Regions from separate parts of the Paenibacillus sp. IHBB 10380 genome, predicted to be linked through region 1. Evidence: a T-box and tRNA genes for the amino acid it is inferred to sense, from the RefSeq annotation. Region 1 holds a T-box; the other regions hold tRNA genes.
The links. A T-box is a leader RNA that pairs with one kind of tRNA and senses whether it is charged. The one in region 1 lies ahead of UB51_RS02230 (valine--tRNA ligase), so its partner is inferred to be a tRNA-Val.

Region 1 (10,339 bases):
AGTTAGAATCAAGGTATCCACTATAGGTAGTATATGCTTCATGTATGATTCATGATGCTTATTAGAAAGCATCCCCATCATCAAATTTAATGATCGATATTTATAATGTTGCGGAAGACTCTTCGCCAGAGTCATTGCCCCTTCAGGATTGTGTGCACCATCTACAACAATTCTTGGGGAACTTCCAAGCTCTTCTAGACGCCCTGCCCAGAATGTATCTCTGAAACCTTTGAGTATATCTTCATCATCCATGACATAGGCACTATATTGACGTAGCAACTCAAGCACCATCATAGCCCCCGCAGCATTAGCGACCTGATGCTCACCCTTCATGGAGATTTCGATCTTGAGTTCGCGAAAGGGTCCGTCAAACTGAAAGGATTGTAATCCTCCCTCATAGTCAGTACGCTCAACCTTAAATTGCTCGCCCGCAAGATATAACGTCGACTTATTTCTAGCAGCTGTTTCTCTCAGCACTTCTATCACCTCAGGTTGCTCAGCACAACTAACAACCGGCACACCTGGTTTAATAATCCCTGCCTTTTCAGAAGCAATCTGCGTTAGTGTGTCTCCGAGAATATCTGTATGATCCATTCCCACATTCGTAATGACAGAAACTACCGGATTCACTATGTTCGTAACATCCAGCCTTCCCCCAAGACCCGTCTCCCATACGACCACATCGGGCACACATATCTCTGCATAATAAAGCACAGCGAGTGCTGTAGATATTTCAAAAAACGTGGGCGAACCCTCAGGTGTATTTGAAAGTCTGTCTACTATTGGATGAAGTCGATTTGCAAGCTCTAACAAGGTTTCTTCAGGAATATCTTCACCATTGTACTGAAAACGATTGGTAAACTTCGTGATGTATGGGGATGTGAATGTCCCCACGGAATACCCTGCTTGTAAAAGTGCAGAGGTCAAAAAAGCACATGTTGAGCCTTTCCCATTGGTTCCAGCAACATGTATAAATTTGAGTCTACGTTCAGGATGACCTAATAGGTCCATCATCATTTCCATTCGTGACAATCCTGGCTTGATTCCAAAAGGAATTAAGCCATTAATCCAATCGACCGCTTCTTTATATGTTGTCAAAGGAGTCTGAAGTTCAGCTCCAAGATGATCCCCCATGCATTCTCACCTTCAGATCCATAAATTAATGTTTCATTAGCCTTTTAATTCTTCAATTCTTGCTAACACTTTACTACGTTTATCCGAATAATCCGCTTGTTTGGCACGTTCTTCCTCAATCACCTTAGCAGGTGCTTTGGACACGAATCCCTGATTACTCAGTTTTTTCTCCACACGATCAACTTCACTATCCAACAATTGTACTTCTTTCTCAAGTCGTACAATTTCTTCATCGATATTAATCAAGCCTGCTAGTGGTAAATATATCTCAACTCCTGTTACGACAGCAGACATCGCTTTATCTGGTGCTGGAATATCTACACCTACTTGAAAGCTCGATGTGTTACAGAAACGCTGCACATATTCTTCATTCCGGCTAATAATGTTGAGTACGTTGGTATCTCCTGCTTTAATGATCAGCTCTACCTTTTTACTCATAGGTACATTTACTTCTGCTCGTACATTACGAACTGTCCGAATGATATCCATCAGCGTATTCATTTCGGTAATCGCTAAATCATTCTCAAAGGATGCATCGTACTTAGGCCACTCAGCCAAAGTGATCGTATCACCTGAATGCGGAAGGTGCTGCCATATTTCCTCGGAGATAAACGGCATGAATGGATGAATCAGACGTAGTGTCCGATCTAATACAAAGCTAAGAACAGATTGGGTTTTCTTCTTGGATACTTCGTCTTCTCCATATAAAGAGAGCTTGGCGAATTCAATATACCAGTCGCAAAGATCATCCCAAATGAAATTATAGAGCAATCGACCTGTCTCACCAAACTCGTAAGCATCTATTAGACGCGTAATATCGCGCGAAGTTTCGTTCAAACGATGCAATATGAAGCGATCTGCCGTCTTTAAGTCACCCGTGATATCAATATCATCATATGTGAATCCTTCTAAGTTCATGAGAGCGAAGCGAGAAGCGTTCCATATTTTGTTAGCAAAATTCCGAGCTTGTTCAACCTTCTCCAAGCGGAAACGTAAATCTTGCCCTGGTGTACTACTGGTTGAAATCATGTAGCGCATAGCGTCAGCGCCATATTGATCGATCACATCTAGCGGATCTACTCCGTTTCCGAGTGACTTGGACATCTTACGTCCATCAGCGTCCCTTACAAGTCCATGCATAAGCACATCTTTAAACGGAATTTCTCCAGTGAACTCCAGAGCTGTAAATATCATCCGAGCTACCCAGAAGTAAATGATATCATAACCCGTTACGAGTACATCGATTGGATAGTACCGCTTCAAGTCTTCTGTTGTATCCGGCCAGCCTAATGTAGAGAAAGGCCACAATCCCGAGCTGAACCACGTATCAAGCACATCATTGTCTTGTTGTAGTTCAGTACTTCCACATTTGGAACAGACCGATACATCCTCATGAGCAACATGTAGCTCGCCACATGACTCACAATACCAAGCTGGAATACGATGACCCCACCATAGTTGTCTTGAAATACACCAATCGCGTATGTTCTCAATCCATTGCAAATATACCTTATCAAATCGATCTGGAACGAAATTAACGCCGTTCCCTGATTTCTGAGCTTCAATAGCCTTCTCAGCCAGTGGTTTCATCTTAACGAACCATTGCGTAGACAAATAAGGCTCTACTACAGCTCCTGAACGCTCACTGTGTCCTACTTGGTGAACATGGTCCTCAATTTCATTAAGAACGCCTGATTCTTGCAAATCTTTAACAATCTGTTTCCTACATTCTGTACGATCTAGACCTTGATATGGACCAGCCTGTTGATTCATCTTACCGCTCTCATCCATAACGGTAATTTGAGGTAAATTGTGGCGAAGTCCTACTTCGAAATCATTCGGATCATGTGCAGGGGTTATCTTCACAGCACCGCTACCGAAATCTTTCTCAACATATTCATCTGCAATAATAGGAATTTCACGGCCTACAATGGGCAACACAAGCATCTGACCGATCAGATGACTGTAACGCTCATCCTCAGGATGGACAGCAACAGCAGTGTCTCCTAACATCGTCTCTGGGCGTGTAGTAGCTACAGTGATGTGGCCACTTCCATCTTTGAGTGGATAGGTTAAGTGGTAGAGATGCCCTTGTACTTCTTTGTATTCTACTTCAATGTCAGATAGCGCTGTTCTAGCAACAGGGTCCCAGTTAATAATATATTTACCACGGTAAATCAACCCTTTATTATACAGTTTAACGAATACTTCACGTACTGCTTTAGATGACCCTTTATCTAGGGTGAAACGTTCTTTAGAATAGTCTAAAGATAATCCCATCTTAGCCCATTGTTCATGGATCGTATTTGCATACTGATCTTTCCATTCCCATACTTGTTCCAGAAACTTTTCACGGCCTAAATCATAACGAGATATACCCTGCTCACGCAGTTTTTGCTCTACTTTGGTCTGAGTAGCAATCCCCGCATGATCCGTACCTGGTAACCATAGTGTGTCATATCCTTGCATTCTCTTGGTGCGGACAAGAATGTCCTGCAATGTAAAGTCTAAGGCGTGACCAATATGAAGCATTCCCGTCACATTTGGTGGTGGAATAACAATCGTATAGCTCTCCGCATCTGGACGTTGTCCAGCTTGGAAGAAGTTATTATCTATCCAGTATTTGTACCATTTCTGCTCGGCTGCCTTAGGATCGTACGTAGTCGGCATCTCAGCAGTCATCTTCGATTCATTATCAGTCATTATTATTTACCTCCATTACATATAATCATCATATCCAAAACACAAAAAAACCTTTCGTCCTCAAAGGACGAAAGGTTACTCTTTCGCGGTACCACCTTTGTTTCGCGAATATCAGGCAAACTCTCCCTAATCAAACGCGACACTCATACAGATAACGGCTGCAACCGGCTTATTCTACCCTATCAATATGCACATAAATGCACGTAGGCTCAAATAGGCAACTCCAGGGTGACTTTCACTAGTCTGCATCCAACGGAATCTCTCAGCGCTGCAATTCCGCTCTCTGATGGGCATTCTAACTACTCTTCCCGTTCACAGTTTCTTATTAAATACTCTACTCCATAATAACTTGCTAGATGTTCTTAGTCAACTTCTCAATATTACGAAGAACCCCGTACATCAATAATGTACGGGGTTCTTCGCCAAATAAGAGGCCAATCCAACAATCATGGAATATAAAGTACTTGCCCCTCTTCAATCGTCTGCTCTGACAAGCGGTTGTACAGAAGTAGCTCACGTGAGCTCATCTGATATCGATCTGCAATCATATCAATCGTCTCTTCCTTTTGTACGATACATAACCGAACCTTACTAAATGGGCTTTTCTCTGCTGAGCTTCCCAAGAAAAGGCTTTTCCATTGGACATCCTCAACCGCCGCTTTATCCAGTTCAATCTCTTCTGCTAATTGTTGCACTTCCTGAGCTTGCTGCTCTAAGTCTCTCATAGAACGACTAGATGACAGAATAGACGACAACCCAAAGTTCTCTTTCGCTTCCGCTGTGAGCTGTTGCTTACTCCCTACAGCGATCCGCACCTCCGATTTCTCATCATTTGACTCAGTAGATGCGATTCCTGGCGTGCTTGCAAAAGAATGATCACTTTCTTCTGAGTTATCGTTCTCTAGTGAATGTACGGATATGCCACCATAAAGGTTCTCTCCACTCACTTCTGCATCCACTAAATTCATGTCGATTTCAGGATATATCAATTCCGTCTCATCTTCGGGTTCGAAATGCCACACATTAGATACTTGCTTAGACCTATCAGCATCAATGAATTGATTCTCCGTATGTAATACGGATGTGTCAGGTACGTCCTCATTTGCCCAGTGCTCAGGAACAGAGACCGCGCTCTCTTTTACCTCATCAGCATATTTCAGTTCTTCTGACTGCTCTAAGAGGGTGTTGTTTTGTGAGGCAGATTGAGCAGTTGCATCCTGTTCTACAGACCAATCTGGAGCGTGCACAACCGTAAACTCCTCGGCATCCCATGCTGCTCGATCATTAGGTGGAGCCTCAATCCCGCGTAATGAAAGAACACCTGTAATGTTAAGACTCCGCGTAGATAGAAGATCGATGTCAAAATTCTCAATCTCTACAGCGATTTCATCAATCGAAGTAACGCGGCTCAAAGGAACAGTAATTTCAACAGGAATAAAGTGTTCCAAACGTTGAGTCACGTCCTCTTCACCTTCTCCCCTATACAAACCGTTCAGAAGTAAATGACCCCTTAGCGTAGCTTGGTCTTCTTGACTGATCACCTGAATATGCGGAAGTAATTCAATCTCCTCTAGTTCTGCAATTCCTGCAACATTGTCCGATAGTTGTATACGTTCATAAATATCAAAGCGCAAACCGTAGGACTGGTCAAACACAGTTAACGTCCTCCTTTTTGGCATATTCTTATAACCATGAGTCTACTCACGGCATGAGCCCAATATTGTTAACTCATTTTATTTATATGCTATAAAAAGGAGAGCATGACTCTTTTAACGTTATCCTTTTACGCTCTTAAAAGATTGTGTAATTTGCGCATATCTTCAGGCCACGGATCCTCAATCTCGATATATTCTTTGGTTAATGGATGGGTAAAAGCTAACCTTTCACCATGTAGCGACTGTCTTGTCATTAAAGTAGTATTGCCACCATACAATACATCCCCAATGAGCGGATGCCCCACATGACTTAAGTGGACACGAATTTGATGCGTTCTTCCTGTCTCCAGTCTAAGACGAACAAGACTTGCTTCCTTGAATAGTTCCTCTAGCTGAACATGTGTAATCGCTGACTGCCCTGTGGGCGAAATACGACGACGCTGTGCATGATGTCTATCTTTACCAATGGCAAGATCTATCAAAGATAAATTCTGTTTAACGTTTCCTTGTACGAAAGCAACATATTTACGGTCGATTCTCTTATCTCGCATATTCTCATCCAGCTTTAATTGAGCCCATTCATTCTTAGCATAAAGCACAGGACCTGTTGTATCCTGATCCAATCGATGAATATGCTTTACTGTCACTTCTTGACCCGTAGCCTGATAATGTGCGGCCACAACATGATCAAGCGTGACCAACCCTACACGACCATCGGGGTGAATAGACATCCCTGCCGGCTTGTGTACAACTAAGCAAAAATCATCCTCATACAGAACCCCAAGGTCCTGCCAAACAGGTTCAACTCCTAGAAGCTGAGGTGAAAAAAGATGTATTTGTATCCTGTCGCCTTTCCATTGAATCTTCTTCTCATGTTTAAGACGATTTAGCAGCTTCTCAGGCATCTCTGCTGTATGAAGTAACCACTCCAATACAGCCGTGTCAGCGTTCTCTGCACTTGAGATGGCTTTACCTGGAATCAACTCCAGCCATTCCCCTCGCCGGTTCGCATTCGCTAGATGACTCAAAGGCTTTCGAGAGCCTTATAATTGGCCGCAATCGTCATATCAATATCCTCAACACTATGAGCAGCTGACACAAACATTCCTTCGAACTGAGAAGGCGCTACACTAACACCATTTTGGACCATAGCGGCAAAATAACGACGGAAGTGATCCGTATTGCAATTCTTAGCTATATCGAAGTTAATAACGTCGCTATCTGTAAAGAATGGACATACCATCGAACCTACACGGTTAATGGTGATCGGGACTCCTATCTTCTGAGCATTGCTCTCTAATCCGGCCTGCAAGCGCGCAGCACGCACTTCTAATTGCTCATACACTTCTGGTGTAAGCAACTTAAGCGTCGTATATCCTGCAATCATAGCCAAAGGATTACCACTAAGTGTCCCGGCTTGATAAATAGGTCCCGTTGGCGATATTTGCTCCATGATCTCTCTTTTGCCACCATAAGCCCCTACAGGTAGACCTCCGCCAATAACCTTACCAAGGCAAGTCAAATCTGGCGTAATTCCGAACAGTCCCTGTGCACAGTTCATATCGACACGGAATCCCGTCATCACTTCATCAAAGATTAATAAGGAACCGTACTGACTAGTGATATCACGTAACCCTTGTAAAAACCCAGGTAAAGGAGGTACAACCCCCATATTTCCGGCTATAGGTTCAACGATAACGCAAGCTAGCTCTTCTCCAAAGCGTTCAAATGCCACCTTAACAGATTCTAGATCGTTATAAGGAACAGTGATCGTGTTCGTTGCCACACCTTCAGGTACACCAGGACTGTCTGGCAATCCAAGCGTTGCAACGCCGGATCCTGCTTTGATAAGAAGACTATCTGCATGTCCATGATAAGAACCTTCAAATTTCAAAATTTTACTTCTTCCCGTATAACCACGTGATAAACGGATCGCGCTCATTGTCGCTTCAGTACCTGAACTGACCATTCTAACAATATCAATGGACGGAACACGTTCACAGACTAGCTTCGCCATTTCCGTCTCAATTAAGGTAGGTGCACCGAAACTTGTGCCATTCAAGGCTGTCTCACGAATCGCTGAGATAACCTCAGGATGAGCATGTCCCATAATTAAGGGCCCCCAAGAGCAGACGTAATCTATGAAACTATTTCCGTCTATATCATAAATGGTTGAGCCTTCACCGCGCTCAACATAGATGGGCGTTAACCCAACACTTTTAAACGCACGTACGGGGCTATTCACTCCACCTGGAATATATTGTTTAGCTTCTTCAAAAGCTGTTCGCGAAGCCTCTTCCTTACGAATACCAGAACCATTGCTCATTCTCAACACTCCTATCATCTCTAAGTAAATTTATCGTTCAAGTAACCAGCGAGCTGAATCTTTAGCAAAATATGTGATGATGATATCTGCTCCTGCACGCTTCATTCCTGTCAACATTTCTTGCACAATCGCTTTCTCGTTAATCCACCCCTGTAGCGCCGCAGCCTTAACCATGGAGTACTCACCACTAACATTATAAGCAACTAATGGCAGATCGAATTGATCTTTGATCATACGCATGACATCTAAATAAGCGAGCGCAGGCTTAACCATTAACATATCGGCACCTTCAAGTACGTCTGATTCCGCTTCTCTAAGCGCTTCTCTGACATTCGCAGGGTCCATTTGATAGGTTTTGCGATCTCCAAATTGAGGAGCTGAGTCTGCGGCTTCACGAAACGGACCATAGAACGCAGAAGCATATTTAACCGAATAAGACATAATGGGAACATTTAGAAATCCCGCTTCATCCAACCCACTACGTATGGCTTGTACGAATCCATCCATCATGTTAGAAGGTGCAATAATATCTGCCCCTGCTCTTGCTTGAGATACAGCCGTCTGCACAAGTAAAGTAAGGGACTCATCATTCAGCACATCTCCATGAATGTGACCTTCATGTTCAAATGTATGAACCATCCCACAGTGTCCGTGGTCCGTAAATTCACATAGGCAAGTATCTGCAATCACTAATAGCTCTGGGTACCATGATTTAATTAATCTTGTTGCTTCTTGCACAATACCATCTTCAGCAAACGCAGAAGAACCGATACTATCTTTTGTTTCCGGTATACCGAATAACAGCACTGCTGGAATCCCTAAAGCTGCAATTTCGTCAACTTCAGTCTTTAAAGTATCCAACGAGAAATGATATACCCCAGGCATCGAGGAAATTTCATTTCTAACATTTGTTCCATAAGTCACAAAGATAGGTTGTACTAAATCTTGCACATTCAGAACCGTTTCGCGAACCATATTACGTATGCCAACGGATTGACGTAAACGACGGTGACGCATAATGGGAAAACTCATATTTATAGCCTCCTAAATATTCATGCCTGTAAAGACATCTATTGTTGCTTCATTTCCTTGTTGTATGAATTCAAAACTAGCTCAAAAATGCTAACTTATGATTAAAAGTTAGCGTAAGCATGCGTATTGTTGTTCCAGCGGCACAAAGCTTGAACTAAACTGCTAAGCGTCGCTTCCTCTGCAATCATTCCAACAGAGAGACCTGCTTCCTTAGCCGTCCGAGCTGTAATTTCTCCAATACATGCCGTTTCGATACCTTCGAGTTGCTGTAATGGATCTTCAATTCCCATCCTCTTCATAATCTCCAACAAATACGTCACTGTAGAAGAACTTGTAAAGGTTACCGCATGTATTCTGCGTTCCTCAAACATCCTCAGCAACTCATCATCATCTTCACCACTGATAACCGTCTGGTAGGTCACTGCTTCCGTTACTTCGAGCCCCATTTCTGTGAGCTTCTCTGGTAGCCACGTACGCCCTCTATTTCCTCTAGGTAGGAGCACCCTCTGCCCAGCCTCTAATCGATGGGTTAACATCTCCACCATCCCCTCAGCCTGAAAGCGTTCAGGAAGTGATTCTGGAATGATTCCTCTCGATTTAAGAGATTCAGCAGTTGCAGGACCAACGGCAACCACTCTCGCTCGATGTAACGCACGAACATCACATTGCTGTTCCATCAAGTGTTGAAAGAAGAAATCTACACCGTTGGTGCTCGTGAAGAAGATCCAATCGTATTGATCCAATTGCGAGAAAGCATTCTCTATGCCTAATATATCTTGAGGATCTGTAGATTTAACGATCTCAATAACAGGGAATTCGTACGGCTCCCCACCCAGTTCTTCAATCATACTCACGAGTTCACTCGCCTGAGAACGGGACCGAGTAACAAGAATTCTTTTACCAAACAGAGGAAGGAATTCTGCCCACATGAGCTGCTCACGTTGCAATACAACATCTCCAACAACAATAACAGCTGGTGGCTTGAAATCAGCAGCTAACACCTTCTCTTCAATGTCCGAAAGAGTACCTATAAGTGTCTCCTGCTCTGCACGTGTACCCCATCGTACGAGTGCCACCGGTGTCGTAGCTGGTCTACCATGAGCGATCAATTGCTGACTAATGTACCCAATCTTAGCCACACCCATCATAAAAATTAGTGTTCCCGTTGCATTCGTAAGTTTATCCCAATGAATAGACTGATCTAGCTTATCTTGACTTTCATGTCCTGTGATAATAGATACTGAAGAAGCCATGTCTCGATGAGTGACTGGAATCCCTGCGTAGGCCGGAACACTGATAGCTGAGGTGATCCCAGGAATGATCTCATAAAAAATACCATTCTTTCGAAGTAGATCCGCTTCCTCACCTACACGCCCGAAGATCGTAGGATCTCCACCCTTAAGTCTAGTAACAATCTTTCCCTCTAATGCTAAGTCAACCAACAACTGATTAATCTCTTCTTGCTTCATGGTATGACGATCTGAAAGCT
Region 2 (10,339 bases), 2.3 Mb from region 1:
CAACCAGGATGTTGGCTTAGAAGCAGCCACCATTGAAAGAGTGCGTAATAGCTCACTGGTCGAGTGACTCTGCGCCGAAAATGTAACGGGGCTAAACACGCCACCGAAGCTATGGCTTGATGCTTTGCATCAGGGGTAGGGGAGCGTTGTATGCAGGTTGAAGGTGTACCGTAAGGAGCGCTGGACAGCATACAAGTGAGAATGCCGGTATAAGTAACGAAAAGATCAGTGAGAATCTGATCCGCCGAAAGCCCAAGGTTTCCTGAGGAAGGCTCGTCCTCTCAGGGTAAGTCGGGACCTAACGCGAGGCCGAAAGGCGTAGTGGATGGACAACAGGTTGAAATTCCTGTACCACCGTAATCCGTTATGAGTAATGGGGTGACGCAGCAGGGTAGTGACGCGGACTGATGGAAGTGTCCGTCTAAGCAGTGAGGCTGATGTGTAGGCAAATCCGCACATCATGAAGGCTGGGCTGTGATGGGGAGCGAAAATTATAGTAGCGAAGGTCATGATCTCACACTGCCAAGAAAAGCCTCTAACCAGGAGAAGGTGCCCGTACCGCAAACCGACACAGGTAGGCGAGAAGAGTATTCTAAGGCGCGCGGAAGAACTCTCGTTAAGGAACTCGGCAAAATGACCCCGTAACTTCGGGAGAAGGGGTGCCCCGGTAGTGTGAATAGCACGAGGGGGCCGCAGTGAAAAGGCCCAAGCGACTGTTTAGCAAAAACACAGGTCTGTGCGAAGCCGCAAGGCGAAGTATACGGGCTGACGCCTGCCCGGTGCTGGAAGGTTAAGGGGAGTGGTTAGGGGTAACCCGAAGCTATGAACCGAAGCCCCAGTAAACGGCGGCCGTAACTATAACGGTCCTAAGGTAGCGAAATTCCTTGTCAGGTAAATTCTGACCCGCACGAATGGCGTAACGACTTGGGCGCTGTCTCAACGAGAGATCCGGTGAAATTTTAATACCTGTGAAGATGCAGGTTACCCGCGACAAGACGGAAAGACCCCATGGAGCTTTACTGCAGCTTGATATTGGATTTGGGTACGATCTGTACAGGATAGGTGGGAGCCTGAGAAGTAGGAGCGCAAGCTTCTACGGAGGCGCCGTTGGGATACCACCCTGATCGTATCTAGGTTCTAACCTAGGACCGTAAACCGGTTCGGGGACAGTGTCAGGTGGGCAGTTTGACTGGGGCGGTCGCCTCCTAAAGAGTAACGGAGGCGCCCCAAGGTTCCCTCAGAATGGTTGGAAATCATTCGAAGAGTGCAAAGGCAGAAGGGAGCTTGACTGCGAGACCTACAAGTCGAGCAGGGACGAAAGTCGGGCTTAGTGATCCGGTGGTACCGCATGGAAGGGCCATCGCTCAACGGATAAAAGCTACCCTGGGGATAACAGGCTTATCTCCCCCAAGAGTCCACATCGACGGGGAGGTTTGGCACCTCGATGTCGGCTCATCGCATCCTGGGGCTGAAGTAGGTCCCAAGGGTTGGGCTGTTCGCCCATTAAAGCGGTACGCGAGCTGGGTTCAGAACGTCGTGAGACAGTTCGGTCCCTATCTGTCGTGGGCGCAGGAAATTTGAGAGGAGCTGTCCTTAGTACGAGAGGACCGGGATGGACGCACCTCTGGTGTACCAGTTGTTCCGCCAGGAGCATAGCTGGGTAGCTACGTGCGGACGGGATAAACGCTGAAAGCATCTAAGCGTGAAGCCCCCCTCAAGATGAGATTTCCCAATTAGTAAGACCCCTTGAAGACGACGAGGTAGATAGGTTGGAGGTGGAAGTGCAGTAATGCATGGAGCTGACCAATACTAATCGGTCGAGGGCTTATCCTAAAAGTTTCATGAAGTGAAACTACTTCGGAAGCATATGCTGTTTTAACATTGCAAATTCGTTTCGTATCTAGTTTTCAAGGATTAAACCTTGAATAATAGTTATATTCCCTGATAGCTCAGTTGGTAGAGCACTCGACTGTTAATCGAGTTGTCACAGGTTCGAGCCCTGTTCGGGGAGCCATATGGAGAGGTGTCCGAGTTGGCCGAAGGAGCACGATTGGAAATCGTGTAGGCGCCAAAAGCGTCTCGAGGGTTCGAATCCCTCTCTCTCCGCCATAGTATTTATGCTTACGAAGCGAGCTTTACTTCGTAAAACTTTTAGGCCCGTTGGTCAAGGGGTTAAGACACCTCCCTTTCACGGAGGTAACATGGGTTCGAATCCCATACGGGTCACCATATTTATTAATATCGAAAAGAAGCTTGCTTTAAACTCGATATATGTGATATGATAATATTCATCTATTTAATGGAGGCTTAGCTCAGCTGGGAGAGCATCTGCCTTACAAGCAGAGGGTCGGGGGTTCGATCCCCTCAGCCTCCACCATACGATCCTCTACTGGATATATGGATGAAATTAAATATTTTGTAAATGACGCGGGGTGGAGCAGCCCGGTAGCTCGTCGGGCTCATAACCCGAAGGCCGCAGGTTCAAATCCTGCCCCCGCAACCAATTATTCCTTTGCTAAGGAATAGAATATGTGGAACCGTGGTGTAGTCGGTCTAACATGCCTGCCTGTCACGCAGGAGATCGCGGGTTCGAATCCCGTCGGTTCCGCCATTTTTATAGTAGTGATATTTCAATATGGCTCGGTAGCTCAGTCGGTAGAGCAAAGGACTGAAAATCCTTGTGTCGGCGGTTCGATTCCGTTCCGAGCCACCATTTTCATTGTAAATTGAATATTTGGTGCGCCGGTGTAGCTCAACTGGTAGAGCAACTGACTTGTAATCAGTAGGTTGGGGGTTCAAGTCCTCTCGCCGGCACCATTGTTTTGGAGGATTAGTGAAGTGGCTAAACACGGCAGACTGTAAATCTGCTCTCTACGAGTTCGGTGGTTCGAATCCATCATCCTCCACCATTTCTTTTATAGGGGCATAGTTTAAAGGTAGAACAACGGTCTCCAAAACCGTTGGTGTGGGTTCAATTCCTGCTGCCCCTGCCAAAGAAATTTATGATGTAGATAATAACATGGCGATTGTGGCGAAGGGGTTAACGCACCGGATTGTGGTTCCGGCATTCGTGGGTTCAAGTCCCATCAGTCGCCCCATTTTTTTGAATGAGTTGTTCTGTTTCACTATGATGTAGATAATAATATGGCGATTGTGGCGAAGGGGTTAACGCACCGGATTGTGGTTCCGGCATTCGTGGGTTCAAGTCCCATCAGTCGCCCCATTAATTCTAATGTTGGGGATTAGCCAAGCGGTAAGGCAACGGACTTTGACTCCGTCATGCATAGGTTCAAATCCTATATCCCCAGCCATTATATGCGGACGTGGCTCAGCGGTAGAGCATCGCCTTGCCAAGGCGAGGGTCGCGGGTTCGATTCCCGTCGTCCGCTCCATTTTTGTACGGCGCCATAGCCAAGTGGTAAGGCACAGCTCTGCAAAAGCTTTATCCCCAGTTCAAATCTGGGTGGCGCCTCCATTAATTTAATATGCGGGAGTGGCGGAATCGGCAGACGCACAGGACTTAAAATCCTGCGGTAGGTGACTATCGTACCAGTTCAAGTCTGGTCTTCCGCATTAATTAATTAATAAAATATGCGCCCTTAGCTCAGCTGGATAGAGCGTTTGACTACGAATCAAAAGGCCAGGAGTTCGAATCTCTTAGGGCGCACCATGAATTACGCCGATGTGGTGGAATTGGCAGACACGCCGCACTCAAAATGCGGTGCCGAGAGGCTTGCCGGTTCGAGTCCGGCCATCGGTATACAAAAAAGGTTTATAAGATTGCTTTTCGAAGCGATTTTATAAACCTTTTTTCTGTTATTAGTAAATATACTTGATTCTTATTAGAGATGTAAATTACCGTAATTCAGCAATGATCTGTAACTAGAAGAATATATGAACTATTAATAATAACGGTAGGGGTACAAGTGACCTCTTCTTTTTCGTTTCTTATTAGAATTTCTAAAAAGTTATTTGCAGGCTTATTATCTCTGGCTGTATTTTCTCTCCTCGCAGTAACAGCTAACGCTGCCAATGATTTACCCTCTAGTAACAATGGGGTACAAGCTAAGGAAATTGTGCCTATAAAAGAAATTATGTCAATAAATGAAACTATGCCTATAGGTGACAGACAGGTAGAAAATCAGTCATATTACAATTCTTTCACAGGAACGGTGAAGAAAATAAGTGATGTTGAAGGTGTTGCAGGTACGAAGTACGTGCTAGTTGAAAATGCAGAGGGTGGCATAGCCAACTTTGTAATATCTACTGACACCTATCTAGCAAATGTAATTGAACTTGCTGAGGGCTCCACAATTACCGGTTACTATGAAGCAAATGCACCGATGATTTTAATTTATCCAGCTCAATACAATGTTAAAGTTATTACAGCTAATCATCCTAAAGATGAGAATATAAAGGTAGATTTATTTGACAAGGATCTGGTTAGCGCTGATCATTCGCTGCAGCTGAATAAATCAGATCAGACCACAGTGGTGTCCCAGGATGGGAAGGCTTTTGAAGGTGAACTCACAAACAGAAAACTTGTTGTTTCATACGGCATATCAACAAGAAGTATTCCAGCACAAACAACTCCAACGAAAATTGTTGTATTATTCGAAAAAGAAGTGCCTCCCATTCATCAATTAACGGATGAGGAAATGTCTACAATGATTGGAGATGTTTCTACTATGGAGATCGTCGTGAATGACAAAATAATCAAAGCTCCAGCAGCATTCATCAATGAAGGTGGGACGGTTATGGTTCCACTTCGAGCCATTGCTGAAGCTCTAGAATATGACCTTACTTGGAATAATAAGCTGAAGAGTATTATGTTTGGTGAGGTTGCTTCATTAAAAATAGGTGAGGATAACTACAAGAATTCCAGTGCGACTTCTATTCAATTAGGGGCTTCTCCACAATTGGTTGGGAATAACGCTTTTGTTCCTTTGAGCTTTTTCAAGACTGTGGTTGGCATGAATCATGCGTACGTATTTGAAGCACAAATTGTTATTAGCAACGATGAAGCCATTATGGAATAGTTAAGTGAATAAGCTATTTACTGATAAAAACTCTTGAGCTGCAGTTGCTCAAGAGTCTTTTTATAAAGGAGTGCTCTTAAAAATGGCTCAAATCTCAAAAATATTCTCCTTAATCAACGCTCCCCCTTTGCTTTATCGCGGGTAATCGGTAAAATAGGATATAAATGTTCTGCATCAAGGAATACTAGAAAATTTTACTATAGGAAGGAATTACTTAATTTGATTATTCAACCTAAAACACGAGGCTTTATTTGTACGACTGCACATCCGGAAGGCTGTGCTAAACAAGTACAGCGTCAAATCGACTATGTAAAATCCCAACCAGCTATCGAAGGCCCACGTAATGTGCTTGTGATAGGCGCTTCTACAGGCTATGGACTGGCTTCTAGAATCGTGTCTTCATTTGCTGCTGGGGCTAACACGGTCGGCGTTTATTTCGACAAAGCTGCAGAGGGTGCACGCACAGCTTCTGCAGGTTGGTACAATTCCGCTGCGTTTGAGGAAGCTGCCAAAGAAGCTAACCGTCAATCATTCAGTATCGTGGGAGACGCTTTCTCCGATGAGATTAAAGAAAAAACGATTGATTTGATCCGCACCGAGCTTGGAAAAATTGATTTGGTTATCTATAGTGTGGCATCACCGCGCCGCACACATCCAAAAACAGGCGAGACATTCTCTTCTGTCATTAAGCCGATTGGTGAAACCTATACGAATAAAACCGTCAATTTCCACAATGGCGAAGTAACGGAAACAACGATCGAGCCTGCGAGTGAAGAGGAAATTCGCCAAACGATTGCTGTAATGGGCGGTGAGGACTGGGAAATGTGGATAGATGAGCTTGAACAGGCTGGTGTGCTAGCAGAAGGTGCAACTACCGTTGCTTATTCGTATATTGGACCAGAAATTACACACGCTGTATATCGTGAAGGAACGATTGGTTATGCCAAAAATGATTTGGAAGCAACAGCGAAACGACTTCACGAGAAGCTTGGAACTCACGGCGGACGCGCATTTGTGTCAGTGAATAAAGCACTCGTAACACAATCCAGCTCAGCTATCCCTGTAGTACCTTTATACATTGCTGCTCTTTACAAAGTTATGAAGGAACAGGGTATCCACGAAGGCTGTATCGAGCAAATGTATCGGTTGTTCTCTGATCGACTCTATAATGGATCGAAGGAGACGCTTGTAGATGGAAGAGGTTTAATCCGTGTTGATGATTGGGAAATGAAGCCGGAAATTCAAGCTGAGGTCACGAAGTTGTGGTCAGAGCTAGAGACGAATAACGTGTATGACCTTTCTGATCTGGAAGGGTACCGCAAGGAGTTCTTCCAACTCTTTGGCTTTGAAACCGACGGCGTAGACTACGAAGTCGATACGAATCCAGAGGTAGACATTCCGAATCTTCGTTAATACAGGTAACGTCACTGTTCAAAGGGGCGCAAATGGTCCCTTGAACGGTGTTCTGGTTGTGAACATAGGATGGACTAACAAAGCTATATAAACGACTGAGAGGTGACTTCTGAATGGTTCAGGAGTCATCTTTTTTATATTATGAGATTGAATTTCGTTACTTTGCTATCTTATTCGGCTATACGTACATTTGGAGCCTGGTGAGGTATAGTAATGCTATAGTAATTAATCAGTGAGTATATAGATATCAAGTGGGAGGTCTCGAGATTGCCACTAGGGAATAGCAGATATACAGAGGGGAATTCGATGCAAACCGTTAAAACAAAATATTTTGAATATGGACAAGAAGAAATGGACTATCTTACAAGCGTGGATGTAACACTGGGGGTAGCGATAGCTCGAATGGGCAAGGTTGAGCGTGTCATTATTCCCGATCTGTTCACGGCGCTCGTCTATGCCATTGTAGGCCAGCTTATTTCTGTGAAGGCGGTCCACAAGATTTGGACAAGGATACAGGATCGATTTGGTGAGATAACTCCGCAAAATATAGCCATACAGACAGCCGATGATATCCAACGATGTGGGATGACGATGAAAAAGGCGGTTTGCATTCAAAATGTTGCCCGTATGATTGAACAAGGCGCATTTGATTTGGATGAACTGTATGTTCTATCAGATGGCGAGGTCGTCAGGAAATTGATAACCTTAAATGGAGTTGGTAAATGGACGGCAGAAATGATGCTTATTAATGCAATGGAACGCCCTGATGTAATCAGTTGGGGGGATATAGCCATTCGCCGCGGAATGATGAAATTGTATGGTCTAAGTGAACTTTCACAAGAGCAGTTTGAAGAATATCGTCTAAGATATTCACCTCTGGGTTCAGTTGCTTCTATATACCTGTGGACCATCTCATTTGAATAAGTAGAAATTAAGCGACAAGGAGTACATGAAGTGGACAAAACGATTAGAGTACAGATATTTGAATTGGTGGATGAGGAGTATCAAAAGTTCGCCTCTGCACTTATCCCGAATGTTAATAATGTTGTGGGGGTTCGTCTGCCGGAGCTGCGTAAATTGGCAAAAAAAATCGCAAAGGGAGATTGGCGTATCTATATAGAACATGCTCAAAGTGAATATTTTGAGGAAATCATGCTACAGGGCATGGTTATTGGTTATGTAAAAGCAGACATTGAAGAAATTTTGCAATATGTGGCTAAGTTTGTGCCTAAAATTGATAATTGGTCAGTATGCGATAGTTTCTGTGTAGGGCTAAAATTCACTAAAACGAATATGGAACAAGTATGGGATTTTTTGCAGCCGTATCTGTCGTCTGAAAATGAATATGATATACGTTTTGGTGTAGTCATGCTTCTTAATTTCTACATTGAAGAAGAATACATTAGTCGAGTGTTACAGCTACTGGACAATGCTAAACATGAGGGATATTATGTGAAAATGGCGGTCGCTTGGGCAGTATCAATCTGTTATGTAAAGCTGCCTGAACCTACTATGACATACTTGAATAGCAATTCACTGGACGATTTCACATACAACAAAGCTCTGCAAAAAATAACAGAGTCTTACCGCGTGGATCCAGAAACAAAAAAAAGGATTCGTAGCTTGAAACGAAAATAAAGAGGCTTGATTGAAGTGGAGATGGGAATAAAACTCCCCAGAGGATAAGGTCAGAGTCCATTCTGTAAAAGGTAGCCTATCATCCGTGGAAACGAATAATAGGCTACTCTACATATTATGCAATGTATTTTTGGGGAATCCAACATATGAAAGTGGTCGCTCGGATTATGAACGACAATCATGCCTTCATCTTCTGTATGCTCTAAGGCTCAAATCCCTGTTGGCTCACATAAAGCTGATCCTTGGAGAAAACCTGAAGCAATCGCTCATAGACCATGCGATAGGCAGCGGGGTGATACCAATCTTCCATACCTATCTGTTTGTACAACGTTTGAATACCTAAATTACGAGTTCGTCTCCCGCCACTGCCGTCTCCCATGAAATAATCATCCACACACACCCGATCTACTAGTGAACGTAATATTTCCGCAAAACCCTCGCTACTTGGTAACACAGGCGCAATCGTTGCCTGCGTAGGTACACCCGCCTCAGTCAATAATTGAAGGGTCTTTAACCTAGCGGGAATGGGAGGGGCATTCGGAGAAAAATGTTTGCGGATGTCCTCAAGGTCAGTTTCAACCGTCATACTCACACGTACTTTCTTCCCTAGGCGTAACAACAGATCAATATCTCTCCTAACAAGAGGGCTGCGGGTCTGGACGAATAAAAAATCGGGTGGATCGTTAGCCATGACCTCCAGTAAAGATCGGGTGATTTGTTCTTTGTGCTCAATAGGTTGATAAGAATCGGTGCTCGATGACATGAAGATGGTGACGGGTCCTTTGGTTTTGGCTCTCTGAAGCTCCTTTTGGAACACGTGAGCAGCATCTTTCTTAACATCAACCCAAGTGCCCCACTCCGCGTTACGAAAAGTAGAGACTGGCATTTGTCGTACATAACAGTAAGAACAACCAAATGAACAACCCGTATAAGGATTTAGCGAATGACTATAGCCGGAGAGAAAACCAGTTCCTTTGTTCAAGAGCGTTTTTGGTGTTTTGTATAAATATTCTGTTTTCATACGATTACTCCCGAAAGTTTAGTCATGGTCAAGATAAGTTGAATTATGCAATGTTGTCAGCAAGATCCCATCCTCGAAGATGAAAGATAACTCTACTTAGCATCGTGAAAAATAATACCAAGACTGTATCTTATCCCAGATGTAATCGTACTAACGCCATGTCGGAGTGTGTTTTTGTAATATCCGCGCGTTCCCAAAACAGGTCGGTGTTGGGTCGGGAAAATTAGACCCTCACCTTGTTCTAATGTGATAACGTGACCTCGGCTTTGCGCACGGGGTCGCTGCTCTACCAGTAGAAACTCTCCACCTGTGTAATCCTCTTCCTTTTGATTGAGGGCGAACACTACTTGGAAGGGGAAAGACACTTTCCCATACAAATCCTGATGCAAGCAGTTGTAACCGCCGGCTTCATACCTCAGAATTAATGGGGTTGACTGGGTTTGTTCTTCTTTGTGGCATCGATCTAGAAAATCCATCAACGTTACCGGGTAAGCGGCTGCGTGACCCAATTGGCCGAGCCAACGATTTGCTGTTTTTGCAAGTTCCGGATATAAACCTTCACGCAGCTGTTGCAGTACATCTGGAAGGGGAGTATCGTAATATTTGTACGTCCCAATTCCGAATCGATATCTAGCCATGTTAACCGTGCTTCGGAAGTGATCCTCTTCCTCGTAAGTGTTGATGATTTCTTGGCACTCTGTTGTATTTAATAAAGAGGGGAGTTTGGCATACCCGTGTACGTCCAACGATTGTTGGAGTGAATTCCAATCCAGATCAGCTATACGTTCAGCGAGACGATCAGACATGCTGTAAACCTCCTTCAATAAGTATGCCATCCTGTTCTAATTGGAGTAGTTTCGTTTTCATGTCTATGCCGCCACGATAGCCCGTTAGAGCCCCATTTTTCCCGATTACTCGATGGCAGGGTACCGTAATCAAAATGGGATTTGCACCAATAGCAGTGCCTACTGCGCGAACGGCGGCTGGCTTTTCGATCTGATGGGCAATATCCGTATAAGACTTGGTTTGACCATAGGGAATGCTGCAAAGTGCATTCCACACGGCCAATTGAAATGGTGTTCCATGAAAGTCGAAGGGAGCTGTAAAGCTTTTTCGCGTCCCCTGCAAATACTCGATAAGCTCGGTTGCATAAGGCTGCAGTCTTTCATCATCCTGACTGAGTGTGCTCCCTGGAAACCGAGATTTTGCCCAGTGGGTCAATTCTTCA
Region 3 (10,339 bases), 2.1 Mb from region 1:
TGGTCTGATTTGGTATTGGGGTTATCAATATTAGTTGTATCCATCGGGGTAGCATACTTTAAAGCGAAGTGGACGAACCTCTCGGCTTGGATTCCGACGCTATTCTTTATGATTGCGATTACAATCGTTGAAACGGTCGGAGGTCTCAAAATTGGTGTTAATAACGCTACGGCCTTCATTGTTATTCCCTTAATAGCATGCAACGCATACCAAATTTTAATTCTTCACCGAGTAGTACAAAATAAAAAGAGCTAATGAATTAGCTCTTTTTTGCTACATGTTCATAAAAATCTACAATTTCAGCCTAACTTTGCCTTTATTGAATGGAAGCTTGATCCCGTACTTCAGTGCCTTTCGTCTCCGTTTGATTAATCAAATCGGACACAGTCACGAATTCATATCCCTGTTTACGCAGTTCATCAATGATGAGAGGTAAGGCTTCATGTGTTTGCTTGCAGGAGTCACTTGCATGGAGAAGGACAATATCACCAGGATGGGCTTTTTTGGTTACGCGATCAACAATATTTTGTACACCGATATTTTTCCAGTCTAAGGAATCTGTATCCCATTGAATGACCTTGTAATTCATACTTTCTGCGATCCTGAGCACTCTTTTGTCAAAATCACCGTTGGGCATTCTGATAAGATTTGGTTCTTTCCCCGTCAAATCGGTTAAAACGGAATGAGCCGTTGAAATTTGCTTAGAGATCTCATCATCACTTAAAGTACTGTAATTGACATGCTTGTGACCATGGCTACCGATTTCGAAGCCACTATCTTTGATGTTCTTAACGATGTCTGGATGAGTTTTACTCCATGGAGAGGAGAGAAAGAATGTTGCTTTCTGCACTTTCTTTTCCTTCAGGACGTTTAGAATGGGGTCAGGACGCTTTTCACCCCAACTGATGTCAAAGGTCAGTGCAATCAACTTCTTGTCCGTAGGCACGCTGTAGATGGCTGACGGTGCTCCTTCAGAGAACACTGTGATCTGATCCCTTTCTATATACACAATTCCGATCGCGAACAGTGCAGCAGCCGTAACAAGTAAAAACCGTTTGATTTTCCTCCAGCTAAGCACATAAAAAAATGAGTTCATTGTATTAAGACGCTCCTCTCCTGCATGAATGCTTGTTTACTCAAATTGTATGCTCGTACTTGAAAGTTATTACTAAGAGGAGGTACCTATGTTTAGAATCTCAATGTTTATTAAAGACTTAAGGTTCATCAAGAAAACGATATTGTTGTCTATTATTCTATTTGTGATTGGAATTATTGTAGGTTGGATTAGTACGGGGGCTATCGAGAAGATCATCCTGAGCCAGATCAGTGGAATTCAGCACATTGCAAATAACCTGAGTGAATCAAGTCACCCGCAGTGGAGTTTTTTTAAGTTTATTTTTCTGAACAATAGTATAAAAGGGGTTCTGATTATTTATCTGGGTGCATTTTTTGGTATACTGCCCATCGTGTTTCTTGTTATTAATGGCATGGTGATTGGTTATTTAGTTCATGCGTCCGCATTAGAGGGTATAAATATGTTCGATTTGATTGTTAAAGGTCTGCTTCCTCATGGAATCATCGAAATTCCGGCTATTATCATTGCATGTGCTTTCGGTTTGAGGTTTGGAATGCTGGTCATCATAAGTATGACTCAATGGAATCAAGAGAAGCGGGCGAAGCTTGGCGGAACGTGGGAGCATTTTATGAAAAGAGTCGGTCCGATCTCTATCTGGATTGTTATTATGCTATTTATCGCCGCTATTATTGAGAGTACATTCACCTTTTGGTTGATGAAATAAATTTATTTTTGTAAGTATTCATAATTTTGCCAATAATTGAGCATAACAGTAAAACAGCTATTAGATATAAACCAGATGCTAAGGTCTGGGTAAGTCTAATAGTTACTTGATGAGGAGGCAACGTTATTATGCTGGGTATGCTCTTTAATGAGAAGGAGTGCAGGGAACTAGATTATGTTCTGCGCAGGGAACTAGATGAAATGCTACTTGATTTAGGTGACAAACGATTGGATCAAGATATAAGACAGGTAATTGCCAAGCGTTATAAAACCGTGTTTCAAATGTACGCTCGTGTAGCACCCCCCAAGGAACTTTCAAAATATGCTCGCAACAATAAATTCCCCCAATTGAAATACTAATCAAGAATAGACGATTTTATCGTACCCAAGGACGGTTTCGTTTAGCGATGAAATGTGGATGAAAGCTTATACTTTCAAATTATTTAAAAAAAGGGTTGACTAATTTAGTAGAAATATGATAAATTAATTCTCGCTTCCTTAAGTGAGTGGCCACAAGCTAGACAGGTCAATAAATAGTAGCTTGAAACTTTTTAAAAAAAAGTTCTTGCAAAATACTATGCAAGCATGATATGATATAGAAGTTGTCGCAGAGAACAACTGGTGATGACGAAAGAGGAATTGATCTTTGAAAACTGAACAACGAGTGAGTCGATTTCACGAAAGTGAAATCAAAACAAATGAGAAATCATTTGGTAGAGAATGCAAATTCTCGCCAGTTTGTTTCAAAATGAGCATATCGCTCTTTTCATTCGATGAATGTCCGGTCGCTGCAAAGTTGATCTGACATTCATCTCCAGATGATTTTGAAATTGTTGCAAAGCAAATTTAAAATTCATCTCTATTGGAGAGTTTGATCCTGGCTCAGGACGAACGCTGGCGGCGTGCCTAATACATGCAAGTCGAGCGGAGTTGATGGAGTGCTTGCACTCCTAATACTCAGCGGCGGACGGGTGAGTAACACGTAGGTAACCTGCCTGTGAGACTGGGATAACTACCGGAAACGGTAGCTAATACCGGATAATACATTTCCTCTCCTGAGGAGATGTTGAAAGGCGGAGTAATCTGTCACTTACAGATGGACCTGCGGCGCATTAGCTTGTTGGTGAGGTAACGGCTCACCAAGGCGACGATGCGTAGCCGACCTGAGAGGGTGAACGGCCACACTGGGACTGAGACACGGCCCAGACTCCTACGGGAGGCAGCAGTAGGGAATCTTCCGCAATGGACGAAAGTCTGACGGAGCAACGCCGCGTGAGTGATGAAGGTTTTCGGATCGTAAAGCTCTGTTGCCAGGGAAGAAGATTCAGGAGAGTAACTGCTCCTGGAGTGACGGTACCTGAGAAGAAAGCCCCGGCTAACTACGTGCCAGCAGCCGCGGTAATACGTAGGGGGCAAGCGTTGTCCGGAATTATTGGGCGTAAAGCGCGCGCAGGCGGTCATTTAAGTCTGGTGTTTAATCCCGGGGCTCAACCCCGGGTCGCACTGGAAACTGGGTGACTTGAGTACAGAAGAGGAGAGTGGAATTCCACGTGTAGCGGTGAAATGCGTAGATATGTGGAGGAACACCAGTGGCGAAGGCGACTCTCTGGGCTGTAACTGACGCTGAGGCGCGAAAGCGTGGGGAGCAAACAGGATTAGATACCCTGGTAGTCCACGCCGTAAACGATGAGTGCTAGGTGTTAGGGGTTTCGATACCCTTGGTGCCGAAGTTAACACATTAAGCACTCCGCCTGGGGAGTACGGTCGCAAGACTGAAACTCAAAGGAATTGACGGGGACCCGCACAAGCAGTGGAGTATGTGGTTTAATTCGAAGCAACGCGAAGAACCTTACCAGGTCTTGACATCCCTCTGAATCCACTAGAGATAGTGGCGGCCTTCGGGACAGAGGAGACAGGTGGTGCATGGTTGTCGTCAGCTCGTGTCGTGAGATGTTGGGTTAAGTCCCGCAACGAGCGCAACCCTTATGCTTAGTTGCCAGCACATTATGGTGGGCACTCTAAACAGACTGCCGGTGACAAACCGGAGGAAGGTGGGGATGACGTCAAATCATCATGCCCCTTATGACCTGGGCTACACACGTACTACAATGGCCGGTACAACGGGCTGCGAAATCGCGAGATGGAGCCAATCCCACCAAAGCCGGTCTCAGTTCGGATTGCAGGCTGCAACCCGCCTGCATGAAGTCGGAATTGCTAGTAATCGCGGATCAGCATGCCGCGGTGAATACGTTCCCGGGTCTTGTACACACCGCCCGTCACACCACGAGAGTTTACAACACCCGAAGTCGGTGGGGTAACCCGCAAGGGAGCCAGCCGCCGAAGGTGGGGTAGATGATTGGGGTGAAGTCGTAACAAGGTAGCCGTATCGGAAGGTGCGGCTGGATCACCTCCTTTCTATGGAGAATTGTTTCCTGCAACGGAAACATTCATATAAGAGTCAAGATAAGACTTATGGAACAATAGATTCCATGAATATTTCCTCACTCGTTGTCAGTTTTGAAAGAGCAATCTTTCTGTAATGCGTTTGGTAGCGATAGCGGAAGGGTCCCACGCGTACCCATCCCGAACACGACCGTTAAGCCTTCCAGCGCCGATGGTACTTGGACCGCAGGGTCCTGGGAGAGTAGGACGCTGCCAAGCGCAACCCTTATGGGTTTTACCCATGAGAGTTTTTTATTCTTATGGGCCCTTAGCTCAGCTGGTTAGAGCGCACCCCTGATAAGGGTGAGGTCGGTGGTTCGAGTCCACTAGGGCCCACCATTCAATTTAATAATATCCCATGGGGCCATAGCTCAGCTGGGAGAGCGCCTGCCTTGCAAGCAGGAGGTCAGCGGTTCGATCCCGCTTGGCTCCACCAAAAATTTGATTTAATTTGATCCTTGAAAACTAGATAACGAAACGAATTTGCGATTTAGAACATTCTTTTATATTTAACATTCAACTCATTATGAATTGAATGTAGTGTAAAGGTAGCTAGCGAATTTGATGTGATGATCGATCCTTTGGGAGTTCATTTCAACCTCTAATGGGTTTACTCAATAGATGAAATGAACGGACAAGAGAGCGGACAGCGCAACAAATGAGCGAAATGGTTAAGCTACTAAGAGCACACGGAGGATGCCTAGGCGCTAGGAGCCGATGAAGGACGTGGCGAACAACGAAACTGCCTCGGGGAGCTGTAAGCAAGCTTTGATCCGGGGGTGTCCGAATGGGGAAACCCAGCTGTGGTAATTCGCAGTTACTCATTCCTGAATACATAGGGAATGTAGAGGCAGACCAGGGGAACTGAAACATCTAAGTACCCTGAGGAAGAGAAAACAATAGTGATTCCGTCAGTAGCGGCGAGCGAACGCGGAACAGCCCAAACCAAGGAGCTTGCTCTTTGGGGTTGTGGGACGTCTCACATGGAGTTACAAAGGATTAGGTTAGGTGAAGAGGTCTGGAAAGGCCCGGCATAGAAGGTAAAAGCCCTGTAACCAAAAGTCTAATCCCTCCGAGACGGATCCCGAGTAGTGCGGGGCACGTGAAACCCCGTATGAATCTAGCAGGACCATCTGCTAAGGCTAAATACTACCTAGCGACCGATAGTGAAACAGTACCGTGAGGGAAAGGTGAAAAGCACCCCGGAAGGGGAGTGAAATAGAACCTGAAACCGTGTGCTTACAAAAAGTCAGAGCCCTATTAATGGGTGATGGCGTGCCTTTTGTAGAATGAACCGGCGAGTTACGTTCCCGTGCAAGGTTAAGGTGAGAAGCCGGAGCCGCAGCGAAAGCGAGTCTGAATAGGGCGAATTTTAGTACGTGGACGTAGACCCGAAACCGAGTGATCTACCCCTGTCCAGGGTGAAGGTGCGGTAACACGCACTGGAGGCCCGAACCCACGCATGTTGAAAAATGCGGGGATGAGGTGGGGGTAGCGGAGAAATTCCAATCGAACTCGGAGATAGCTGGTTCTCCCCGAAATAGCTTTAGGGCTAGCCTCGGAAATAAGTCGTGGAGGTAGAGCACTGATTGGGTGCGGGGCCCGCAAGGGTTACCAAACTCAGTCAAACTCCGAATGCCATAGACTCGAATTCCGGGAGTCAGACAGTGAGTGCTAAGATCCATTGTCGAAAGGGAAACAGCCCAGACCATCAGCTAAGGTCCCCAAGTGTGTGTTAAGTGGGAAAGGATGTGGAGTTGCACAGACAACCAGGATGTTGGCTTAGAAGCAGCCACCATTGAAAGAGTGCGTAATAGCTCACTGGTCGAGTGACTCTGCGCCGAAAATGTAACGGGGCTAAACACGCCACCGAAGCTATGGCTTGATGCTTTGCATCAGGGGTAGGGGAGCGTTGTATGCAGGTTGAAGGTGTACCGTAAGGAGCGCTGGACAGCATACAAGTGAGAATGCCGGTATAAGTAACGAAAAGATCAGTGAGAATCTGATCCGCCGAAAGCCCAAGGTTTCCTGAGGAAGGCTCGTCCTCTCAGGGTAAGTCGGGACCTAACGCGAGGCCGAAAGGCGTAGTGGATGGACAACAGGTTGAAATTCCTGTACCACCGTAATCCGTTATGAGTAATGGGGTGACGCAGCAGGGTAGTGACGCGGACTGATGGAAGTGTCCGTCTAAGCAGTGAGGCTGATGTGTAGGCAAATCCGCACATCAATAAGGCTGGGCTGTAATGGGGAGCGAAAATTATAGTAGCGAAGGTCATGATCTCACACTGCCAAGAAAAGCCTCTAACCAGGAGAAGGTGCCCGTACCGCAAACCGACACAGGTAGGCGAGAAGAGTATTCTAAGGCGCGCGGAAGAACTCTCGTTAAGGAACTCGGCAAAATGACCCCGTAACTTCGGGAGAAGGGGTGCCCCGGTAGTGTGAATAGCACGAGGGGGCCGCAGTGAAAAGGCCCAAGCGACTGTTTAGCAAAAACACAGGTCTGTGCGAAGCCGCAAGGCGAAGTATACGGGCTGACGCCTGCCCGGTGCTGGAAGGTTAAGGGGAGTGGTTAGGGGTAACCCGAAGCTATGAACCGAAGCCCCAGTAAACGGCGGCCGTAACTATAACGGTCCTAAGGTAGCGAAATTCCTTGTCAGGTAAATTCTGACCCGCACGAATGGCGTAACGACTTGGGCGCTGTCTCAACGAGAGATCCGGTGAAATTTTAATACCTGTGAAGATGCAGGTTACCCGCGACAAGACGGAAAGACCCCATGGAGCTTTACTGCAGCTTGATATTGGATTTGGGTACGATCTGTACAGGATAGGTGGGAGCCTGAGAAGTAGGAGCGCAAGCTTCTATGGAGGCGCCGTTGGGATACCACCCTGATCGTATCTAGGTTCTAACCTAGGACCGTAAACCGGTTCGGGGACAGTGTCAGGTGGGCAGTTTGACTGGGGCGGTCGCCTCCTAAAGAGTAACGGAGGCGCCCCAAGGTTCCCTCAGAATGGTTGGAAATCATTCGAAGAGTGCAAAGGCAGAAGGGAGCTTGACTGCGAGACCTACAAGTCGAGCAGGGACGAAAGTCGGGCTTAGTGATCCGGTGGTACCGCATGGAAGGGCCATCGCTCAACGGATAAAAGCTACCCTGGGGATAACAGGCTTATCTCCCCCAAGAGTCCACATCGACGGGGAGGTTTGGCACCTCGATGTCGGCTCATCGCATCCTGGGGCTGAAGTAGGTCCCAAGGGTTGGGCTGTTCGCCCATTAAAGCGGTACGCGAGCTGGGTTCAGAACGTCGTGAGACAGTTCGGTCCCTATCTGTCGTGGGCGCAGGAAATTTGAGAGGAGCTGTCCTTAGTACGAGAGGACCGGGATGGACGCACCTCTGGTGTACCAGTTGTTCCGCCAGGAGCATAGCTGGGTAGCTACGTGCGGACGGGATAAACGCTGAAAGCATCTAAGCGTGAAGCCCCCCTCAAGATGAGATTTCCCAATTAGTAAGACCCCTTGAAGACGACGAGGTAGATAGGTTGGAGGTGGAAGTGCAGTAATGCATGGAGCTGACCAATACTAATCGGTCGAGGGCTTATCCTAAAAGTTTCATGAAGTGAAACTACTTCGGAAGCATATGCTGTTTTAACATTACAAATTCGTTTCGTATCTAGTTTTCAAGGATTAAACCTTGTAAATACCGTTTGGTGGCGATAGCGGAGGGGTTCCACACGTACCCATCCCGAACACGACCGTTAAGCCCTCCAGCGCCGATGGTACTTGGACCGCAGGGTCCTGGGAGAGTAGGACGTCGCCAAGCGGATTTTCCCTGATAGCTCAGTTGGTAGAGCACTCGACTGTTAATCGAGTTGTCACAGGTTCGAGCCCTGTTCGGGGAGCCATTGCTCTCATAGCTCAGTAGGTAGAGTGCATCCATGGTAAGGATGAGGTCACCGGTTCGAATCCGGTTGAGAGCTCCACAAGGCATTTAGGCCCGTTGGTCAAGGGGTTAAGACACCTCCCTTTCACGGAGGTAACATGGGTTCGAATCCCATACGGGTCACCAATTATTATTAATATTTTGAATGTGTATGGAGGCTTAGCTCAGCTGGGAGAGCATCTGCCTTACAAGCAGAGGGTCGGGGGTTCGATCCCCTCAGCCTCCACCATTTTACACTTATGATTATTGTAGATATGGGCACAATACAAATAATTTACTTATGGGGATTAGCCAAGCGGTAAGGCAACGGACTTTGACTCCGTCATGCATAGGTTCAAATCCTATATCCCCAGCCATTAAGAGCCATTAGCTCAGTTGGTAGAGCACCTGACTTTTAATCAGGGTGTCGAAGGTTCGAATCCTTCATGGCTCACCATTTTTATTAAGTGTGCGCGTGTGGCGGAATTGGCAGACGCACTAGACTTAGGATCTAGCGTTTATGACGTGGGGGTTCAAGTCCCTCCACGCGCACCATTTTATTATGCGGACGTGGCTCAGCGGTAGAGCATCGCCTTGCCAAGGCGAGGGTCGCGGGTTCGATTCCCGTCGTCCGCTCCATTTGCACCATGTAATACGCGCCCTTAGCTCAGCTGGATAGAGCGTTTGACTACGAATCAAAAGGCCAGGAGTTCGAATCTCTTAGGGCGCACCATTTTTCTTCGGGACGTAGCTCAGCTTGGTAGAGCACCTGGTTTGGGACCAGGGGGTCGCATGTTCAAATCGTGTCGTCCCGATATTTAATTGTTTATGCGGGTGTAGTTCAATGGTAGAACTTCAGCCTTCCAAGCTGATAGCGTGGGTTCGATTCCCATCACCCGCTCCAACTATATTATATGAAGCCGAGAGGCTTTTTTTTGTATATTCTGAGTGCATAATCTAATGAGAGTATGAAGGTTCATTCTTTGATTAACTTATGCATAATTATTATGAGTATATAAAGGAAATAAGTCTGAATATTTCCTTTGGATGTAATCTAACAATGAAGTTTATCAAGAGGCGCTCTTTTGATGATGAATTAAAATCAGAGATTATAAATATAAATACATTAAACAAATAGTTCTAAATGTAAAAAATATAAAGATTTTACTTGAATTTTATTGTATGATACTAAGAAGGTGTCATAAATAGATAGCTATTGAATTGGGATAAGACGGGGGGAGAAACATGACTGAACTGACTGTAACCGCAAGTAAAAGTAGCTCCAATAACCTATTGCGGCGTGACGTACGGTTTCTTGGGAACATTCTAGGAGAGGTATTGGTCCATCAAGGGGGCAATGAACTTTTAGATATAGTTGAAAAGATCCGTGAAACTAGTAAATCTTTACGTTCCGTATTCTTGCCAGATTTGTTTGCTGACTTTAAGGAAACCATTGAAACATTGAAGCCAGACACACGTCATCAGGTGATTCGAGCATTTGCGATCTATTTTCAATTGGTCAATATTGCTGAACAGAATCACCGCATTCGCAGAAAGCGTGATTATGAACGTTCCGCAGGTGAAACGGTACAACCAGGATCTATCGAATGTGCAATTCAAGATCTAAAAGAACGTAATTTCACGTATCAAGAGGTACAGGAGATTATTGAAGGACTTTCACTTGAACTAGTCATGACTGCTCACCCTACAGAAGCTATGCGTAGAGCAATTCTGGATATTCATAAGCGAATTTCAGAAGATGTAATGCTGCTAGACAATCCAACTCTTACGTTCCGTGAACGGGAACAATTGCGTGAGAAGCTTCTTAATGAAGTTATTACTTTATGGCAAACTGATGAGCTACGTGATCGTAAACCAACGGTGCTTGATGAAGTTAGACATGGAATGTACTATTTCCACGAAACCCTTTTTCACGTTCTACCGGATGTTTATCAAGAAATGGAACGCTGTCTCAGTAAATATTACCCGGGGCACAATTGGCATGTTCCAACGTATCTCCGTTTTGGATCCTGGATTGGTGGAGACAGAGATGGTAATCCTTCAGTGACTGCTGATATTACTTGGCAGACTCTTAACATGCAAAGAAAGCTAGCGGTGCGTGAATACGAACGTATTATGAAGGAATTTATGAAGTTTCTCAGCTTCAGTACGTCCATTGTTACT

Region 2: it has a tRNA-Val gene. The T-box ahead of UB51_RS02230 (valine--tRNA ligase) is inferred to sense a tRNA for this amino acid. The anticodon was not compared.
Region 3: it has a tRNA-Val gene. The T-box ahead of UB51_RS02230 (valine--tRNA ligase) is inferred to sense a tRNA for this amino acid. The anticodon was not compared.

Annotation. Positions count from the first base shown of each region.
Region 1 covers NZ_CP010976.1:531,604-541,942, reverse strand. The annotation lists gene UB51_RS02235 (bifunctional folylpolyglutamate synthase/dihydrofolate synthase) at 1-1,134, opposite strand, end outside; gene UB51_RS02230 (valine--tRNA ligase) at 1,171-3,837, opposite strand; T-box leader at 3,898-4,162, opposite strand; gene UB51_RS02225 (LysM peptidoglycan-binding domain-containing protein) at 4,284-5,492, opposite strand; gene UB51_RS02220 (RluA family pseudouridine synthase) at 5,621-6,520, opposite strand; gene hemL (glutamate-1-semialdehyde 2,1-aminomutase) at 6,517-7,818, opposite strand; gene hemB (porphobilinogen synthase) at 7,849-8,850, opposite strand; gene cobA (uroporphyrinogen-III C-methyltransferase) at 8,952-10,339, opposite strand, start outside.
Region 2 covers NZ_CP010976.1:4,049,603-4,059,941, reverse strand. The annotation lists rRNA gene UB51_RS18430 (23S ribosomal RNA) at 1-1,833, shown strand, start outside; tRNA gene UB51_RS18425 (tRNA-Asn) at 1,939-2,014, shown strand; tRNA gene UB51_RS18420 (tRNA-Ser) at 2,018-2,109, shown strand; tRNA gene UB51_RS18415 (tRNA-Glu) at 2,155-2,229, shown strand; tRNA gene UB51_RS18410 (tRNA-Val) at 2,302-2,377, shown strand; tRNA gene UB51_RS18405 (tRNA-Met) at 2,427-2,503, shown strand; tRNA gene UB51_RS18400 (tRNA-Asp) at 2,534-2,611, shown strand; tRNA gene UB51_RS18395 (tRNA-Phe) at 2,638-2,713, shown strand; tRNA gene UB51_RS18390 (tRNA-Thr) at 2,742-2,817, shown strand; tRNA gene UB51_RS18385 (tRNA-Tyr) at 2,825-2,909, shown strand; tRNA gene UB51_RS18380 (tRNA-Trp) at 2,920-2,993, shown strand; tRNA gene UB51_RS18375 (tRNA-His) at 3,023-3,098, shown strand; tRNA gene UB51_RS18370 (tRNA-His) at 3,148-3,223, shown strand; tRNA gene UB51_RS18365 (tRNA-Gln) at 3,237-3,311, shown strand; tRNA gene UB51_RS18360 (tRNA-Gly) at 3,318-3,392, shown strand; tRNA gene UB51_RS18355 (tRNA-Cys) at 3,402-3,475, shown strand; tRNA gene UB51_RS18350 (tRNA-Leu) at 3,488-3,573, shown strand; tRNA gene UB51_RS18345 (tRNA-Arg) at 3,594-3,670, shown strand; tRNA gene UB51_RS18340 (tRNA-Leu) at 3,679-3,760, shown strand; gene UB51_RS18335 (stalk domain-containing protein) at 3,927-5,039, shown strand; gene fabV (enoyl-ACP reductase FabV) at 5,259-6,452, shown strand; gene UB51_RS18325 (DNA-3-methyladenine glycosylase family protein) at 6,759-7,376, shown strand; gene UB51_RS18320 (DNA alkylation repair protein) at 7,407-8,090, shown strand; gene UB51_RS18315 (SPL family radical SAM protein) at 8,293-9,111, opposite strand; gene UB51_RS18310 (2OG-Fe(II) oxygenase) at 9,204-9,917, opposite strand; gene UB51_RS18305 (methylated-DNA--[protein]-cysteine S-methyltransferase) at 9,910-10,339, opposite strand, start outside.
Region 3 covers NZ_CP010976.1:4,251,633-4,261,971, reverse strand. The annotation lists gene UB51_RS19385 (KinB-signaling pathway activation protein) at 1-255, shown strand, start outside; gene pdaB (polysaccharide deacetylase family sporulation protein PdaB) at 317-1,096, opposite strand; gene UB51_RS19375 (stage II sporulation protein M) at 1,185-1,799, shown strand; gene UB51_RS19370 (hypothetical protein) at 1,928-2,158, shown strand; rRNA gene UB51_RS19365 (16S ribosomal RNA) at 2,658-4,213, shown strand; rRNA gene rrf (5S ribosomal RNA) at 4,343-4,459, shown strand; tRNA gene UB51_RS19355 (tRNA-Ile) at 4,503-4,579, shown strand; tRNA gene UB51_RS19350 (tRNA-Ala) at 4,601-4,676, shown strand; rRNA gene UB51_RS19345 (23S ribosomal RNA) at 4,910-7,839, shown strand; rRNA gene rrf (5S ribosomal RNA) at 7,940-8,056, shown strand; tRNA gene UB51_RS19335 (tRNA-Asn) at 8,063-8,138, shown strand; tRNA gene UB51_RS19330 (tRNA-Thr) at 8,141-8,216, shown strand; tRNA gene UB51_RS19325 (tRNA-Glu) at 8,228-8,302, shown strand; tRNA gene UB51_RS19320 (tRNA-Val) at 8,330-8,405, shown strand; tRNA gene UB51_RS19315 (tRNA-Gln) at 8,458-8,532, shown strand; tRNA gene UB51_RS19310 (tRNA-Lys) at 8,537-8,612, shown strand; tRNA gene UB51_RS19305 (tRNA-Leu) at 8,627-8,710, shown strand; tRNA gene UB51_RS19300 (tRNA-Gly) at 8,720-8,794, shown strand; tRNA gene UB51_RS19295 (tRNA-Arg) at 8,812-8,888, shown strand; tRNA gene UB51_RS19290 (tRNA-Pro) at 8,897-8,970, shown strand; tRNA gene UB51_RS19285 (tRNA-Gly) at 8,986-9,059, shown strand; gene ppc (phosphoenolpyruvate carboxylase) at 9,401-10,339, shown strand, end outside.